Regions from separate parts of the Blautia sp. MSK20_18 genome, predicted to be linked through region 2. Evidence: riboswitches for the same ligand, from Rfam matches in the RefSeq annotation. Region 2 holds a riboswitch; the other holds the start of a gene.
What was found. A riboswitch is a leader RNA that binds a small molecule or an ion and turns the genes downstream of it on or off. The one in region 2 is predicted to bind cobalamin.

Region 1: linked by a shared signal. The riboswitch ahead of LI091_RS09415 (sirohydrochlorin cobaltochelatase) and the one ahead of nikB (nickel ABC transporter permease) in region 2 are both predicted to bind cobalamin.

The regions. Positions count from the first base shown of each region.
Region 1 covers NZ_JAJCGR010000014.1:6,144-13,570, reverse strand. Annotated here, with positions in the region: gene LI091_RS09435 (sensor histidine kinase) at 1-387, shown strand, start outside; gene LI091_RS09430 (GerMN domain-containing protein) at 398-1,345, shown strand; gene LI091_RS09425 (DNA internalization-related competence protein ComEC/Rec2) at 1,390-3,669, shown strand; gene LI091_RS09420 (NAD(P)/FAD-dependent oxidoreductase) at 3,759-5,138, shown strand; cobalamin riboswitch at 5,458-5,632, shown strand; gene LI091_RS09415 (sirohydrochlorin cobaltochelatase) at 5,795-7,087, shown strand; gene LI091_RS09410 (hypothetical protein) at 7,209-7,427, shown strand, end outside.
Region 2 covers NZ_JAJCGR010000003.1:43,564-50,990, forward strand. Annotated here, with positions in the region: gene nikC (nickel transporter permease) at 1-402, opposite strand, end outside; gene nikB (nickel ABC transporter permease) at 403-1,341, opposite strand; cobalamin riboswitch at 1,526-1,714, opposite strand; gene LI091_RS02765 (M14 family metallopeptidase) at 1,999-2,958, opposite strand; gene hisIE (bifunctional phosphoribosyl-AMP cyclohydrolase/phosphoribosyl-ATP diphosphatase HisIE) at 3,130-4,410, opposite strand; gene hisB (imidazoleglycerol-phosphate dehydratase HisB) at 4,429-5,016, opposite strand; gene hisD (histidinol dehydrogenase) at 5,016-6,326, opposite strand; gene hisG (ATP phosphoribosyltransferase) at 6,377-7,015, opposite strand; gene hisZ (ATP phosphoribosyltransferase regulatory subunit) at 7,015-7,427, opposite strand, start outside.

The DNA of each region.
Region 1 (7,427 bases), on a different contig from region 2:
CTGATCCTGGATTCGTTCCGACCGGTAACCGCAGATGTGGATGAGGTGAAATTTACCCTTGCCATCAGTAACCTGGTCGAAAATGGTATCAAATACAATGTAGATGAGGGATGGGTCCGCGTAACACTGGATGCGGATCATAAGGATTTCTATGTGACAGTTGCAGATTCCGGCCTGGGAATACCGGAAGATTCCATTGAACGGATCTTTGAGCGTTTTTATCGTGTGGATAAATCCCATTCCAGAGAGATCGGCGGAACCGGTCTTGGACTTGCTATTACAAGAAGTTCTATAGCCATGCATCATGGGATCATCAAGGTATCCAGCAAAGAGGGCGAGGGAACCACATTTACCGTGAAGATCCCGCTGTCCTATATCCCGTCCTAGGAGGTACAGCATGAAAAAAACGATTTTGATCATCTGTGTGGCCGCTGCCTGCATCCTTTTTGGTCTGGTTGCTTTCATAGGATTGTCGGGAAGAAATAAAAACGAAGAGCAACAGTATAGATTTTATTATATCAACAGCGATGAAACGAGACTGAAAGAAGAAAAATATACTCCGGAGAAGGAAACAACAGAAGTGATGCTGCGCAATTTTTCCGAGAGTCTGAATAACCGTGAGACCCGGGAAGACGGAATCTCACTTTTTCCGGATGGGGTAAAGATTTCTTCTTATTCCATACAGGATGGAGTCCTGAACGTAGAATTCAATGAGGCCTATGATAAAATGTCACGTACCAGGGAACTTCTGGTGCGGGCAGGTATAGTGAAGATCTTTTTACAGGTTCCAGGAGTAGATTCTGTGGAAATCTATGTGGGTAAAAAGCCGCTGACAGATACCAGGGGTGAAGAAGTGGGAGCCATGAACAACGACACCTTTGTGGAGTTTTCCGGGTCCGATGGGGATGTGTACAGCTATGACACCTTTACTCTGTATTTCACAAATAAAAACGGAGATAAACTGGTAGCGGAACAGAGAAGTGTCCGCTACAGACGAAATCTTCCGAAGGCTACGGTGGTTTTGGAGCAGCTTGCAAGAGGTCCGCTGGAAAAAGGACATTATCCTACAATACCGGAGAATTCAGAGGTACTTTCCCTGACGAGAGCAAACGGAATCTGCTATGTGGATTATAATTCCGTATTTCAGGATTATGCGCTGGATGTTTCGGAACAGATTGCCGTGTATTCGGTGGTAAATACGCTGATCGCGGCAACGGATGTGGACAAAGTTGAGATTTCCATCGAAGGAAACAAGGAAGTGACCTTTGGCCAGAATATGCAGCTTTATAAGTTCTATGAATGGAACGACAGCTTGCTGGCACACACAAAGGCTAAAAAAGAATAGAAAAAATAAAACATTTCAAAATATCAGAAAACGGGAGAACATTTATGGCGAAAAGGCCGATGTGTCTTTTGTGTTTTCTTATGGTGCTGAGTCTTGGCGTACTGGAGCTTATGGGGATTCCTCTGATCAAGGGGAATCCCCTTCCGTTAAATGTGCAGGAGCAGATCGAAGCGCACCCTGGTTCCATGATCTGCGGGGAGGTGGAACAGTATGAAAACACAGAATTTTCCCAGTCTGTTTATCTGAAAAAAACATATCTTATCCATCAGTCAAAAAAATTTCCAATTGAAAATGTAAGAATATTTCTCAAAAAAGAAGAAGATCTGAAACCGGGAATGCGGATCCTGGTCAAGGGAACGCTGAAAAGAGTGGAAGGTCCTGCGAATCCGGGGGGCTTTGACAGCCAACACTTTTATGCCTGTCGTCATATTTATTATTTTATGAAGAACGCTGTGCTCCAAAAGAAAACAGCAGTGTATTCCGGCTACAGGCAGCTCCTTTTGGAGATAAAAGAAAGCTGCAGACAGATCCTGAAGGAAACTGCAGGAAAAGATGCGCCTGTTTTTTGTGCCATAACGCTTGGAGACAAACAGGAACTGGATCCGGAAACACAGATGCGATATCAGCTGGCCGGAATCATACATATCCTTGCCATCAGCGGACTTCATATCAGTATTCTGGGAATGGGGCTTTACAACCTTCTAAAGAAGATGGGACTGGGAATCTGGCCTGCCGGGATTTTTTCTCTGGGAGTGATGCTGCAGTATGGGATCATGACCGGAGGGAGTGTTTCCACCATGCGTGCAGTAACTATGTTTTTGATCGCCATGGGAGCCAGGATCACCGGACGGATCTATGATATGATGAGTGCTCTTTCCGTAACTGCCATGATGATCCTTGTGGAATCTCCGGCCTATCTCCTGGACAGTGGATTTCTTCTGTCCTTTGGCTGTGTTCTGGGAATGGGGCTCGCTGCGGAAAAGATCTGTGCTCTTGCAGGAGCGGAGAAAAAATGGACAAAGGCACTGGTAAGTCCTATAGCTCTTCAGCTTGTGACTCTGCCGGTGATGCTGAAGTTTTTCGGAGAAGTCTCTATTGCCGGATTTATCCTGAATCTGTTGGTGCTTCCAAGTGTGGGGGTAGTGCTGACTGGAGGAATGGCGGCGCTGCTGCTGGGAATTCTCAGTATTCCTGCGGCAAAACTGGTAATCCTGCCGGCAAGGGTACTGTTGCTTTTTTATGAATATCTCTGCAGTCTGGCAGGAAGATCAGGATGGAGTACCTGGATCGGAGGGGAGCCGGAAATATGGCAGATCCTGGTATATTATGGCTTTTTGATCACAGTTCTATTTATGGGACAGTATATAAAAGAACAGCTCCGGAAGAAAAAAGCAGTCTGTGAGGAAACGGAGCTAGCAGAGGAGCGGGCGGAAGCAGGTTGTTGGAAGCTATATGCTATCCGGATAACAGCCGGTATTTTTCTGGCAGTCGGAATCCTGATACTGGAATATCATCCAACAGGAAGTCTGAAGGTGATCTGCCTGGATGTAGGACAGGGGGACGGTATCCTTGTGGAGACCCCGGAAGATCACCATTTTCTGATCGACGGAGGAAGCAGCAGCCAGTCGGAGCTTGGAAGATACTGCCTTTTGCCGGCATTGAAAAGTCAGGGGATTTCCTGGCTGGATGGGATTTTTATTTCCCATACAGATCAGGATCACATCAACGGTGTGAAGGAGCTTCTGGAATATATGGGAAAAGGTCTTACAACCATCCGGGCCGGATATCTGATACTGCCTGCCTGGGCGGAAAGACCAGATGCGTGGAGGGAGCTTGCAGAGGCAGCAAAAACAGCCGGAGTTAAGGTCATGACAGCAGGAAAAGGGGATGAGCTGCCTTGCGGAAAAGTATCTTTTTCTGTTCTGTGGCCGGAGAAAAATGCCACAGGAAAAGATGTGAATGAGGAAGCTATGGTGATGGAGTTGTCTTTTGGAGATTTTCAGATGCTTTTTACCGGAGATATCGGTGCAGATACGGAGAAAAAGCTTCTGGCAGCCGGGGGGCTTGAGGATGTTGACTGTCTGAAGGTGGGACATCACGGTTCCCGTTATTCTACCACAGAAGCATTTCTTGAGAAAATAAAGCCGGAAGTGGCGATCATTTCCTGTTCGCTCACTAACACCTACGGACATCCGTCACCGGAAACCGTAGAGCGGCTTAAAGCGGCCGGAAGTCAGGTGGAATACACCATGAAAAACGGTGCTATTACCGTGGAAACAGATGGAAAAAAGCTTAAGATCGGAAGGTTCCGAAAAAAACGGTGACTTTTGAACACGTTTGTTGTAAAATAGACAGGGTTTGTGCAAAAACAAAATACTGAAAATGTGCAATACAAGATAAGGAGTTTTTATTTATGAAATATGATGTACTGATCGTAGGAGCAGGTCCCGGTGGAATCTTTGCGGCCTATGAACTGATGAATAATGATCCGGAGAAAAAGATCGCGGTTTTTGAAGCCGGTCATCCTCTGGAAAAAAGAAAATGTCCCATCGACGGAAAGAAAGTAAAATCCTGTATCCACTGCAAAACCTGTGCGATCATGAAGGGCTTTGGCGGTGCAGGCGCTTTCTCTGATGGAAAATATAATATCACCAATCAGTTTGGCGGAACTCTGTACCAGCATATCGGCAAGGATACAGCCACAGAGCTGATGGAATATGTAGATAAACTGAACCTGATGCATGGCGGTGAGGGAACCAAACTTTATTCTACCACAAACAGCGAGATCCGTAAGCTCTGCCTTCAGAACGGCCTGCATCTTTTGGATGCATCAGTCCGTCATCTGGGAACAGATATCAACTATGTGGTGCTTCAGAACCTCTATGAAAAAATGAAAGACCATGTGGACTTCTATTTTGACGCATCTGTTGACAAAGTAGAAAAAACTGAAGACGGTTATGCAGTTTTTGTAGGAGATGAGCGTTACGAGGGAACTTACTGTATCATCTCCGCAGGACGAAGCGGAAGTAAATGGATGGAGACGGTATGTACAGAGCTTAAGATCCCGACTCTTTCCAACCGTGTGGACATCGGAGTCCGTGTGGAGCTTCCGGCAGAGGTTTTCAGCCGTCTGACAGATGAGCTTTATGAGAGCAAGATCGTTTACAGAACTGAGAAGTTTGAGGATATGGTCCGTACCTTCTGCATGAACCCGCGAGGTGTTGTCGTGAATGAAAATACCAACGGTATCATCACAGTAAACGGTCACAGCTACGAAGATCCGGCAAAGCATACCAACAATACAAACTTTGCCCTTCTGGTATCCAAGCATTTCTCAGAGCCGTTCCATGACAGCAACGGATACGGTGAGAGCATTGCAAGACTTTCCAATATGCTTGGCGGTGGTGTTATGGTACAGCGGTTTGGAGATCTGATCCGCGGAAGACGAAGCACAAAAGCCCGTATTGAGGAAAGTTTCGTAACACCTACACTTTCTGCGACACCGGGAGATTTAAGCCTTGTTATGCCGAAACGTATCCTGGATGGCATCATCGAGATGATCTATGCCCTGGACAAGATCGCACCGGGAACCGCAGATGATGATACTTTGCTTTATGGCGTTGAGGTTAAATTCTACAACATGGAGGTCGAGATCGACGAAAATCTGGAAACCTGCCACAAGGGTCTCTTTGTTATCGGAGACTGTAGCGGCGTGACCCATTCTCTGTCCCATGCATCTGCCAGCGGAGTCTACGTAGCCAGATACCTGGAGCAGGAGTATTTTAACAGATAAACTGCAAAGCAGTTTATCTGTTATGAGCAAGTAGCAAAGCGGATTGCGAATATCTGATGTAAGACAGTCCTTTTCTGATATCAGGGTGATGACAGAAAGGGGCTGTTTTTTATGCAGGATATGCATGAATATTGGAGAAAGTATTCTGATAATAACTGACAGATACAGGGAGAAAACCGGTTACTGTTCACTGGTAATATTTCGCGAGGTGTTTTTTGTGAGCGAAGATCACAGAAAACCGTGAATCGTCTGACATCAATCTTGACAAATTTATGAGTTTGTGGTAAAAGTTAGATAACCAGGTAAAAGAAAATATGTGCAAATGTTATAATGATAAGGTTGCATCCAATCGGATGTGCAAAAGAGAATCCGGTGAGAATCCGGAACGATACCGTCACTGTGAAAGGGGAGCTGCTTTTATAACCACTGGGAGACCGGGAAGGGAAAGCAGCGTGGAACCAAGTCAGGAGAACTGCCTTATTGTGAGATTCAGGGATTCGCGGTTTACGAATCGGTATTCTCCATAACAATACAGAACTTCTTTTTATGTATTTGTATTGCGCAGAGAATCATGTGTGAGCAGGCGGCCGCAGAGAGCTGCTGCTTTTTTGTACATATCAGTATTCTGGAAATACATGAAAAGAGGACAATGAGAAATGAAAAGAAAAACAATGTTAGCTCTGATGCTCGCAGTTTCCATGACATGCTCTATGGGTGCGGCTACAACAGCAATGGCAGCAGAGGATTCTGCTACAGAAGAGAACGCTGAGGCAGCTGATACCACAGAGGCTTCTGATGCAGATCAGGAAGCAGCAGATAATGTAGCAGCTCTGATCGACAAGATCTATGTACAGGAAAGAAACGACACAACAGATGAGGACTGCAAGGCAGCCAAAGAAGCATGGGATGCTCTGACAGATGCTCAGAAAGAACTGGTAGAGGGTGAGAATGCAGATCCGGATTATTTCGGACGTGACACAGGAGATGCTTCCAAGGACGATCCGCGTAACCAGGATGAGATCGGTGAGAATGAACTTCTTGTTGTAAGCTTTGGTACTTCCTTCAATGACAGCCGTGCAGAGGATGTCAAGGGAATCGAGGATGCTCTTGCAGAAGCTTATCCGGACTGGTCTGTAAGAAGAGCATTTACAGCACAGATCATCATCAACCATGTAGAGGCAAGAGATGATGAAGTGATCGATAACATGCAGCAGGCTCTTGACCGTGCAGTAGAGAATGGTGTTAAGAATCTGGTTGTACAGCCTACCCATCTGATGCATGGTGCTGAGTACGATGAGATGACAGAAGCGATCAATGGCTATAAAGATAAATTCGAGTCTGTAGCTATCGCAGAGCCAATGCTCGGTGAGGTTGGAGACGATGCAACTGTGATCAATGATGACAAGAAAGCCGTTGCTCAGGCAATCACAGATACGGCTTGCAAAGAGGCCGGATTTGACAGCATGGATGCAGCAGCTGAGGCTGGCACAGCATTCGTATTCATGGGACATGGAACATCTCATACAGCTAACGTTACATACGATCAGATGCAGACACAGATGGAAAACCTTGGATTGAAGAACGCATTCATCGGTACTGTAGAGGGTAAGCCGGAAGATACAGCCTGCGACAAGGTTATCGAGAAGGTAAAAGAAGCAGGATACAAGAACGTTGTTCTTCGTCCGCTGATGGTTGTTGCCGGAGACCATGCAAATAACGATATGGCCGGTGATGAGGAGGATTCCTGGAAGAGCCAGTTTGTAGCATCCGGAAACTTCGATAAGGTTGACTGCCAGATCGAGGGTCTTGGAAGAATCGAAGCAGTTGAGAAGCTTTATGTAGAGCATACAAAGGCAGCCATCGATTCTCTGGGAAGCACTGAGGAGTCCGCAGATTCTGATGCAGCAGCAGATACAGAGGCTGATTCTGCTGAGGAGTCCGCAGAATAATAAATATAAAAATATCTGAGTGAGTTCAGATACCTATAAGAAATCAATGTAACTGCCCGGAAAGATCAGGAAGACTGTTTTCCGGGCAGATTGCTGTATCTATGGAAGGGAGAAGATTATCATGAAAAAACGCTATGTAAACTTAATTCTTGCAATGGCAAGTGCATCAGTCCTGGTGCTGGGCTCTGTGCCTGCGATGGCAAAAACAGATGAAACAAAAACAGAGTCCGGTGAGGAAGCAGAAGCTTCCGAAGAAAAGGATACAGATGCAGCCAAAGCAGATACCCTGGAAGATGGCGTTTATACAGCAGAGTTTGGTACAGACAGCAGCATGTTTCAT
Region 2 (7,427 bases):
TCCAAGCATACCGGCAATGGCAATGGCCAGTACAAGCCCAGGGAAGGAGATCATCATATCTGCGATACGCATGATCACTGCATCCACAACGCCGCCGAAATATCCGGCAATAACTCCTAAAAATGTACCGATGACAAAGATCACTGCAACCAGACATAAGGTCATGATCAGAGAGGTTCTTGTTCCGAAGATAACACGGGAAAGAAGATCTCGTCCAAGCTTATCCGTTCCGAACGGATGAGCGGAGCTTGGCTCCTGCAGTGATTCGGTCATAACTGCATTCAGTGGATCATATGGTGAGAGCTGCGGCGCAAAGATTGCAATTCCGATCACCACGAGACCCAGAATGAAGAAAAGAGTGAACTGTTTATTTTCTTTGAATGTTCGTAATACCTTTTTCAATTATCTATCCTCCTTAAGTCTTGGATCGAGATAAGTATAGGACAGATCCACAAGCAGGTTGATGCACATGTACAGGATCGCGATCCAAAGTACATAGCCCTGTACAAGAGGATAGTCACGACAGGAAATCGCCTTTACTGCCATATTTCCCATTCCAGGCCAGTTGTAAATGATCTCTACAACTGCAGTACCTCCCAGAAGACTTCCAAGGGAAAGTCCCAACAGCGTTACCAGCGGAAGCATAACATTAGGAAGGACGTGTTTCCAGAGAATGACGCTTTCCTTGATTCCACGCATTCTTGCACCTGTGACATAATCCTGATGAAGTTCCTCCAGCACTGCACTTCTTACCTGTCTGGTATATTTTGCAGACATGGCAAGTGCAAGAGTCAGCGCCGGGAGGATCATGGATTTAAAATCCGTACTGCCTCCTGCAACATTGATCCAGCGAAGCTGAACACCAAAGATGCTGAGAAGGATCAGGCCCAGCCAGAAGCTTGGAACAGATACTCCCACAAAGGTAATTCCTCTCACAAAATAATCCGGGAATTTGTTCTGATATACAGCGGCCAGGATTCCAAGCGGTATGGAAATAATGACCATCATCAGAAGTGCCAGCAACGACATCCTCAGCGTCGGCCAGAAACAGGATACCAGTTTATCTGTTACCGGCATTTTGAAAGAATAGGACTGTCCCATATCTCCTGTAACAACACCCTTCAGCCAGGAACCATACTGCACGAGAAAGGGCTGATCAAGGCCAAGCTCATGTCTTGTCTGTTCCAGAAGCTCTGGTGTAGGAAGATTACCACACTCTGTCAGCATGATCTCCGCAGGATCACCAGGTGACAGGTAGGTCAGTCCAAATGTGAAAAAGCTGATTCCAAATAATACAATGATGATCTGGAGAAATCTTTTTCCTACTTGTTTCTTTGTCACGTTTTACTCCTTTCCTCATTTGATGCGATTTTAACATTGCCGTTTTAATTTAGTTAGATAAAAGAAACTATTGGATTCTTAATATGCAGAATATGCATGGAATTTTAGAAAATTTGCACGAAAAAAGCCCGTGACGAAATACGGGCACACAAAATAAATATGCTTCCTATCTTCCGTAAGAATCATTTTAAAACAATTGCAAGCAGGTCTCCTGACTTAGGATCCTTACCCTCAGACACCTTCCCGGTCTATTTCTCACGCACTCGACCAGTGGTACTTTGTCTGAGGATTTCCCCTTACAGTGACGGGATCGTACCGGATTTACACCGGTTTCCCTATTAATCCACTCAGAACTTACAACGGCTGATGTGAAAATCAGCAAATGCTGTCAAATTACTGAAACATTATATGATAAAACTATAGTTTATGTCTATGGAAAAATGTTATATTTTTAGAAAACTCATAAATTTTGTTAAAGATGCTTGAATTGTATATATCCCCCATGGGGGATTTGACAATTGGATTTATCTAATCTGCTAAAAAAACACGGATTTTACCTCGCTATTTTTACAAATAGAATAGCAAATGGTAAAACCCGGTTTTCTTACTGTTTCAATATGATTTCAGACAGAAGCGTTCTGAAAAGGTTGTTTACTATCAGGTCAGAGTCTCCGTGATCGCTGCATATGCGATCATTGGTCCGTCTTCAATAATGTTCAGACTGGCTGTCTGATAAAGTACGACTCCGTTTTCAGTTGCAATAGATGTGTAAAGTAAATTTCCATAGTAATCTCTCAGTTCACCCAATTCTTCTCCCTTAAAGAAGTACTCTCCAGGCTTCTTGGATGGATACCAGCATCCGGTATACGGCGCATATTCATAGACTACATTTTCAAGAAGCATCTGACGGTAATGCTTCAGACCATGACATTTCTTTCCCTGGAGATGAAAAACAAGGTGACGGACGTCTCTTTTATCCTGTTCTACTTCCTCCCAGGTCCAGTAGCTGTGTCCGCCTCTTTCGATGAGAATACTTGGAATTCCAAGAGAAGAAGCATAATTGTAGGCGCCACCTGTGGCGGTTGTGGAACGGACCACATATTTTACGCCGATATGCCGTGCCATATGTAATGATTTCTCTGCTGTCTTTTCATCTACAACCCCTACATAATAAACATAGGGATGAAGCTGTTCGAACCCATCTCCGCTATGCAGGTCGATATAATAATCTGCTATGGAAAAAAGCTTTGTCACTATAGCATAGGCAATACGATCTGCAGCTGTTCCCTCAGGATCTCCGGGGAAAACGCGGTTCAGGTTCTTGCCATCCTCATAGACCAGACTCATGGTGCGATGCTCAAAGCCACTGACATTGACCAGTGGAACGATGATCACATTTCCCTTCAGTTCTTCCGGTTGAAATTCTTTTGCAAGTTCCATTGCCGCCTGGATTCCTACATACTCCGCACTGTGTATTCCCGCTGTGATCAGTATCGTCGGTCCGTCTTTCACTCCGCATATCACAGTTGCCGGCATTGCTATGCCGTATCCTGTGATCTTAATTTTCCCCTGTGCCTTCTCTCCTTTTTCAATCACCCAGTCATCAATTTTGATCATTGGTTGTTTCCCTTTTCCTTTTTTATATTTCCGCACTTTTGACGATAAGTATATCATGCCTAACCGAAATTGTACATATTCTTTTAAGATTCCGGGAAAACAGAAAAAAGCTTTCGTAACCGTTCATTCTGATCCGACGTACAAAAGCTTTTTTCCTGAATGATATATAATTTATCTTTTTACCAATTCTTTGGTGATTTCTTCCCAGCTGACTCCTTTTTCCACCATAAGTACCATCATATGATAAAGAAAATCTGAAATTTCGTATTTAATCTCTTCTTTATCTGGATTTTTGGCTGCAATGACGATCTCTGTGCATTCTTCACCGACTTTTTTCAAAATCTTGTCAATTCCCTTATCAAAAAGATAATTGGTATAGGAACCTTCCTTTGGATGTTCTTTTCGGTCAGTGATCACATCATACACATTCTGGAACACGTGAAGTGGGTTGGTATCATCGTACTCTTTTTTCAGCAGCGGTTTGAAGAAACAGGTACGGTTTCCTGTATGGCAGGCTGCGCCAATCTGCTCCACTTTGGCAAGGATCGTATCATTATCACAGTCAATAGTAAGAGACTTTACATACTGTACGTGTCCGGATGTCAGACCTTTGGTCCAGAGCTCATTCCGGCTGCGACTCCAGTATGTCATTTTTCCAAGCTTCAATGTTGTGTTAAAAGCAAGCTCATTCATATAGGCCAGCATCAGTACTTCATCCGTCCGGTAATCCTGGACAATAACCGGAACCATTCCGTCACTGTTTAATTTAAAGTCCGACCATGCAATATTACTTTTATATGTGTTTACCGGAATTCCGGCTTCTTCGCAGGTTTCCTTAAATGTATGCAGATCATTTTCAAGACTGCTTACATAAGCACCGCAAAGTCCGGACACAGCTGGTTCTCCTAAAAGCTCCAGAACGTTCTCAGATCTGTTTTCATCGGTATGAAGAACAATGGAAATCTGAGAAATCTCTGCAATTTCATTTTCGACAGTGTCCAAAGCCAGAACAGTGTCTGCATATGTTTCGATCAGATCCTGATTTTCTGTGAATTCTCTCAGATCAGAGATGCTGATCATCATACGCTCTTTTCCAAAGCGCCGGGATACTTCTTCCAGAAGCTTGATATTATTCTCTTTCGAAAAATTCAGTACAACTTTGGCACATCCCGCATAGATCAGCTTTTTTACATCTTCCATACGTTTGATATTTCCCGCTGCGATCACCGGGATCTCAGATACCTGACAGATATCACGGATTTTTCCGATCGCACGGTCATGCTCTGCATCTGCGGAAGAAAAGTCAAATACCAGAAGCTCATCTGCCCCATTGTCACCGTAAAATTTTGCAAGTGTTTCTACATTTCCGTCTCCGAAAAGATTTCTCTGTCCAAATCCGGTTACCGCCTTTTCTGAATGAAGATAAAGGCATGGGATCAACTGTTTGTTCATAAGTGGTCTCCTTCTGTATCAGAGGCTTCCCTTGGTAGAAAGCACGTCTGTGATCCGGGAATCGTACTGTGTTGCTGCATCAAGGGCTTTCGCAAAGCTTTTAAACATGGCCTCTGCCACATGATGGCTGTTTCCTCCGGAAAGAACCTTGATGTGAAGATTCATTGCTACGGAATAGGATACTGCATAAAAGAATTCCTTTACCATCTCTGTAGCCATATCTCCTATTTTTTCCGTAGAAAACGCTGCATCCCATCCAAGATAAGGTCTTCCGGAAAGATCTACTGCGCAGAGCACAAGCACTTCATCCATAGGAAGGATACAGCTGCCGTAACGTTTGATTCCTTTTTTGTCGCCAACTGCCTCACGGATAGCGTTTCCAAGGACGATCCCTGTATCTTCAATGGTGTGATGATCATCTACATTCAGATCACCGTGGACTCTCAGCGTAAGATCATACAGTCCATGGCGCGTAAAACCGTCCAGCATATGGTCAAAAAAGCCAATGCCTGTATCAATATCGGAACTTCCTGTTCCATCAATATTCAGTTGCAGACGTATCTGCGTTTCTTTTGTGTTTCTTTCGATCAGTGCTTCTCTTGCCATTATTCGTTCTCCTTGTCCTCTTCCTCAAAACGGACTGCAATGGAATTTGCGTGTGCAGTCAGCTGTTCCGATGTGGCAAACTGGATAATGTCCTTGTGGATCTTTCGGAGTGCTTCCCTGGAATAATATACAATACTGGATTTTTTGATAAAATCATCTACAGAAAGTGCGGAGAAAAATTTGGCAGTTCCATTGGTAGGAAGCACATGGTTTGGTCCTGCGAAATAATCTCCAAGGGGTTCAGAGCTGTGCTCTCCGATAAAGATCGCACCTGCATTTCGTACCTTCATCATATCTTCAAAAGGATTCTTTGTGACGATCTCCATATGTTCAGAAGCAATTTCATTGGCAGCCTCAATGGCCTCGTCCATATCTTCTGCGATCAGGATATAACCAAAGTTCTCCAGGGATTTCTCAATAATGGCTTTTCTGGAAAGTACCTCAACAAAACCTCTGACTTCTTTATCTACCTGATCTGCAAATTCCTCATTTGTTGTGATCAGGATCGCAGATGCCATCTCATCATGTTCTGCCTGAGAAAGAAGATCTGCTGCAATATAACGAGGATTTGCAGTCTCATCTGCAAGAACGAGGATCTCGCTTGGACCGGCAATAGAATCAATGCTTACGTATCCATAAACTGCCTTTTTTGCAAGCGCAACAAAAATATTTCCGGGTCCTACGATCTTGTCAACCTTTGGAATACTCTCGGTTCCATATGCAAGTGCTCCGATGGCCTGTGCACCACCCACTTTATAGATTTCATCTGCTCCGGCTTCGTTGGCAGCAACAAGTGTGCTTGGATTTACTTTTCCGTCTTTTCCAGGAGGTGTTGTCATTACAATACGGTCAACACCGGCAACTTTTGCAGGAACGATATTCATAAGCACGGAAGACGGATATACAGCCTTTCCACCGGGAACGTAAACACCTACACAGTTCAGAGCGGTTACCTTCTGACCAAGCATGGTTCCGTCTGTTGTGCTTGTGAACCAGCTGTTCTGAAGCTGCTTTTCGTGATAGCTGCGGATATTCACCAATGCTTTTTTGATCACATCGATCAGGGAAGGATCTACCAGCTTGTATGCTTCCTCGATCTCCTCAGGGGTTACACGGATCGTATCCTTTGTCACTTCGACTTTATCAAATTCTCTGGTAAATGCAAATAACGCGGTATCTCCCTCTGCTTTTACTTTGGCAAGGATATTTGCTACTGCATCCTCGTATTTTCCATAATTATTAGGGCTTCTTTTTAAGAGAGTTTCCAGAATATCTTTTGTAGATTCTTTGGTGAGTTTTACCTTACGCATAATAAATTCTGCCTTCTTTCTGTATTTTGGAGGTTCATCTGTTATTCAGTTTATTTGATCACACCTCGAAGTTCTGTGATCAGTTTGCGGATCCGTTCATCTTCCATTTTCATGCTGACCTGATTGACTACCATACGTGCAGACAGCGGGCAGACTTCTTCCAGCACCTTCAGGCCATTCTCGCGAAGGGTGCTTCCGGTTTCCACGATATCCACGATAACCTCGGAAAGTCCTACGATCGGTGCAAGCTCGATGGAACCGTTCAGCTTAATGATCTCCACAGTCTGATGCTTTTTGTTATAGAAGTAATCCTTTGCAATATTTGGATATTTTGTAGCTACACGGATCAGCTGATTGTTATTCAGGACTTCTCTGGCGCTTTCAGGGCCGCATACGCACATGCGGCATGCTCCAAATCCAAGATCCATAACCTCATATAGCTTTCTTCCTTCTTCCAGAATGGTATCCTTACCTACGATACCGATATCTGCTGCACCATACTCTACATAAGTCGGCACATCCGGACCTTTTGCAAGGAAAAACTTCAGCTTCAGTTCCTCATTGGTAAAGATCAGCTTTCGGGAATCTTTGTCACGCATCTCCTCACATGTAATACCGATCTTCTCAAACATATCCAGTGTTTTGCTGGCCAGACGCCCTTTTGTGAGGGCAAATGTAAGATATCTCATCAGTCCTGCTCCTCCTTTGCCGGGCACAATGCCACTTTTTTACCTTTATTCCGAAGCTCCATTGCTTCCTGGATCGCTTTTTTCAGATTTCCCGGATCATAAGTGATCACAATGGTTTTATCGCCAGCCGGAACGGTCAGCTTCTGTCTGGAAAGCGCGAGCATCAGGTTATCAACCACAATGGCAAATCCAATGGAAGAGGCCGGTTTTCCGAAATGCTTCATCAATTCGTTGTAGCGTCCGCCCTTGATCAGGGGTTCACCGGTTCCATATGTATAAGCCTGGAAAATGATCCCTGTATAATAACGGAACTTACTGAGCATTCCAAAATCAAAAGCAATGTATTTCTCACAGCCGTATACTTTCAGGATCTCATAAATTTCTTCCAGTCGTTTTACTGCAGAAAGTGCTT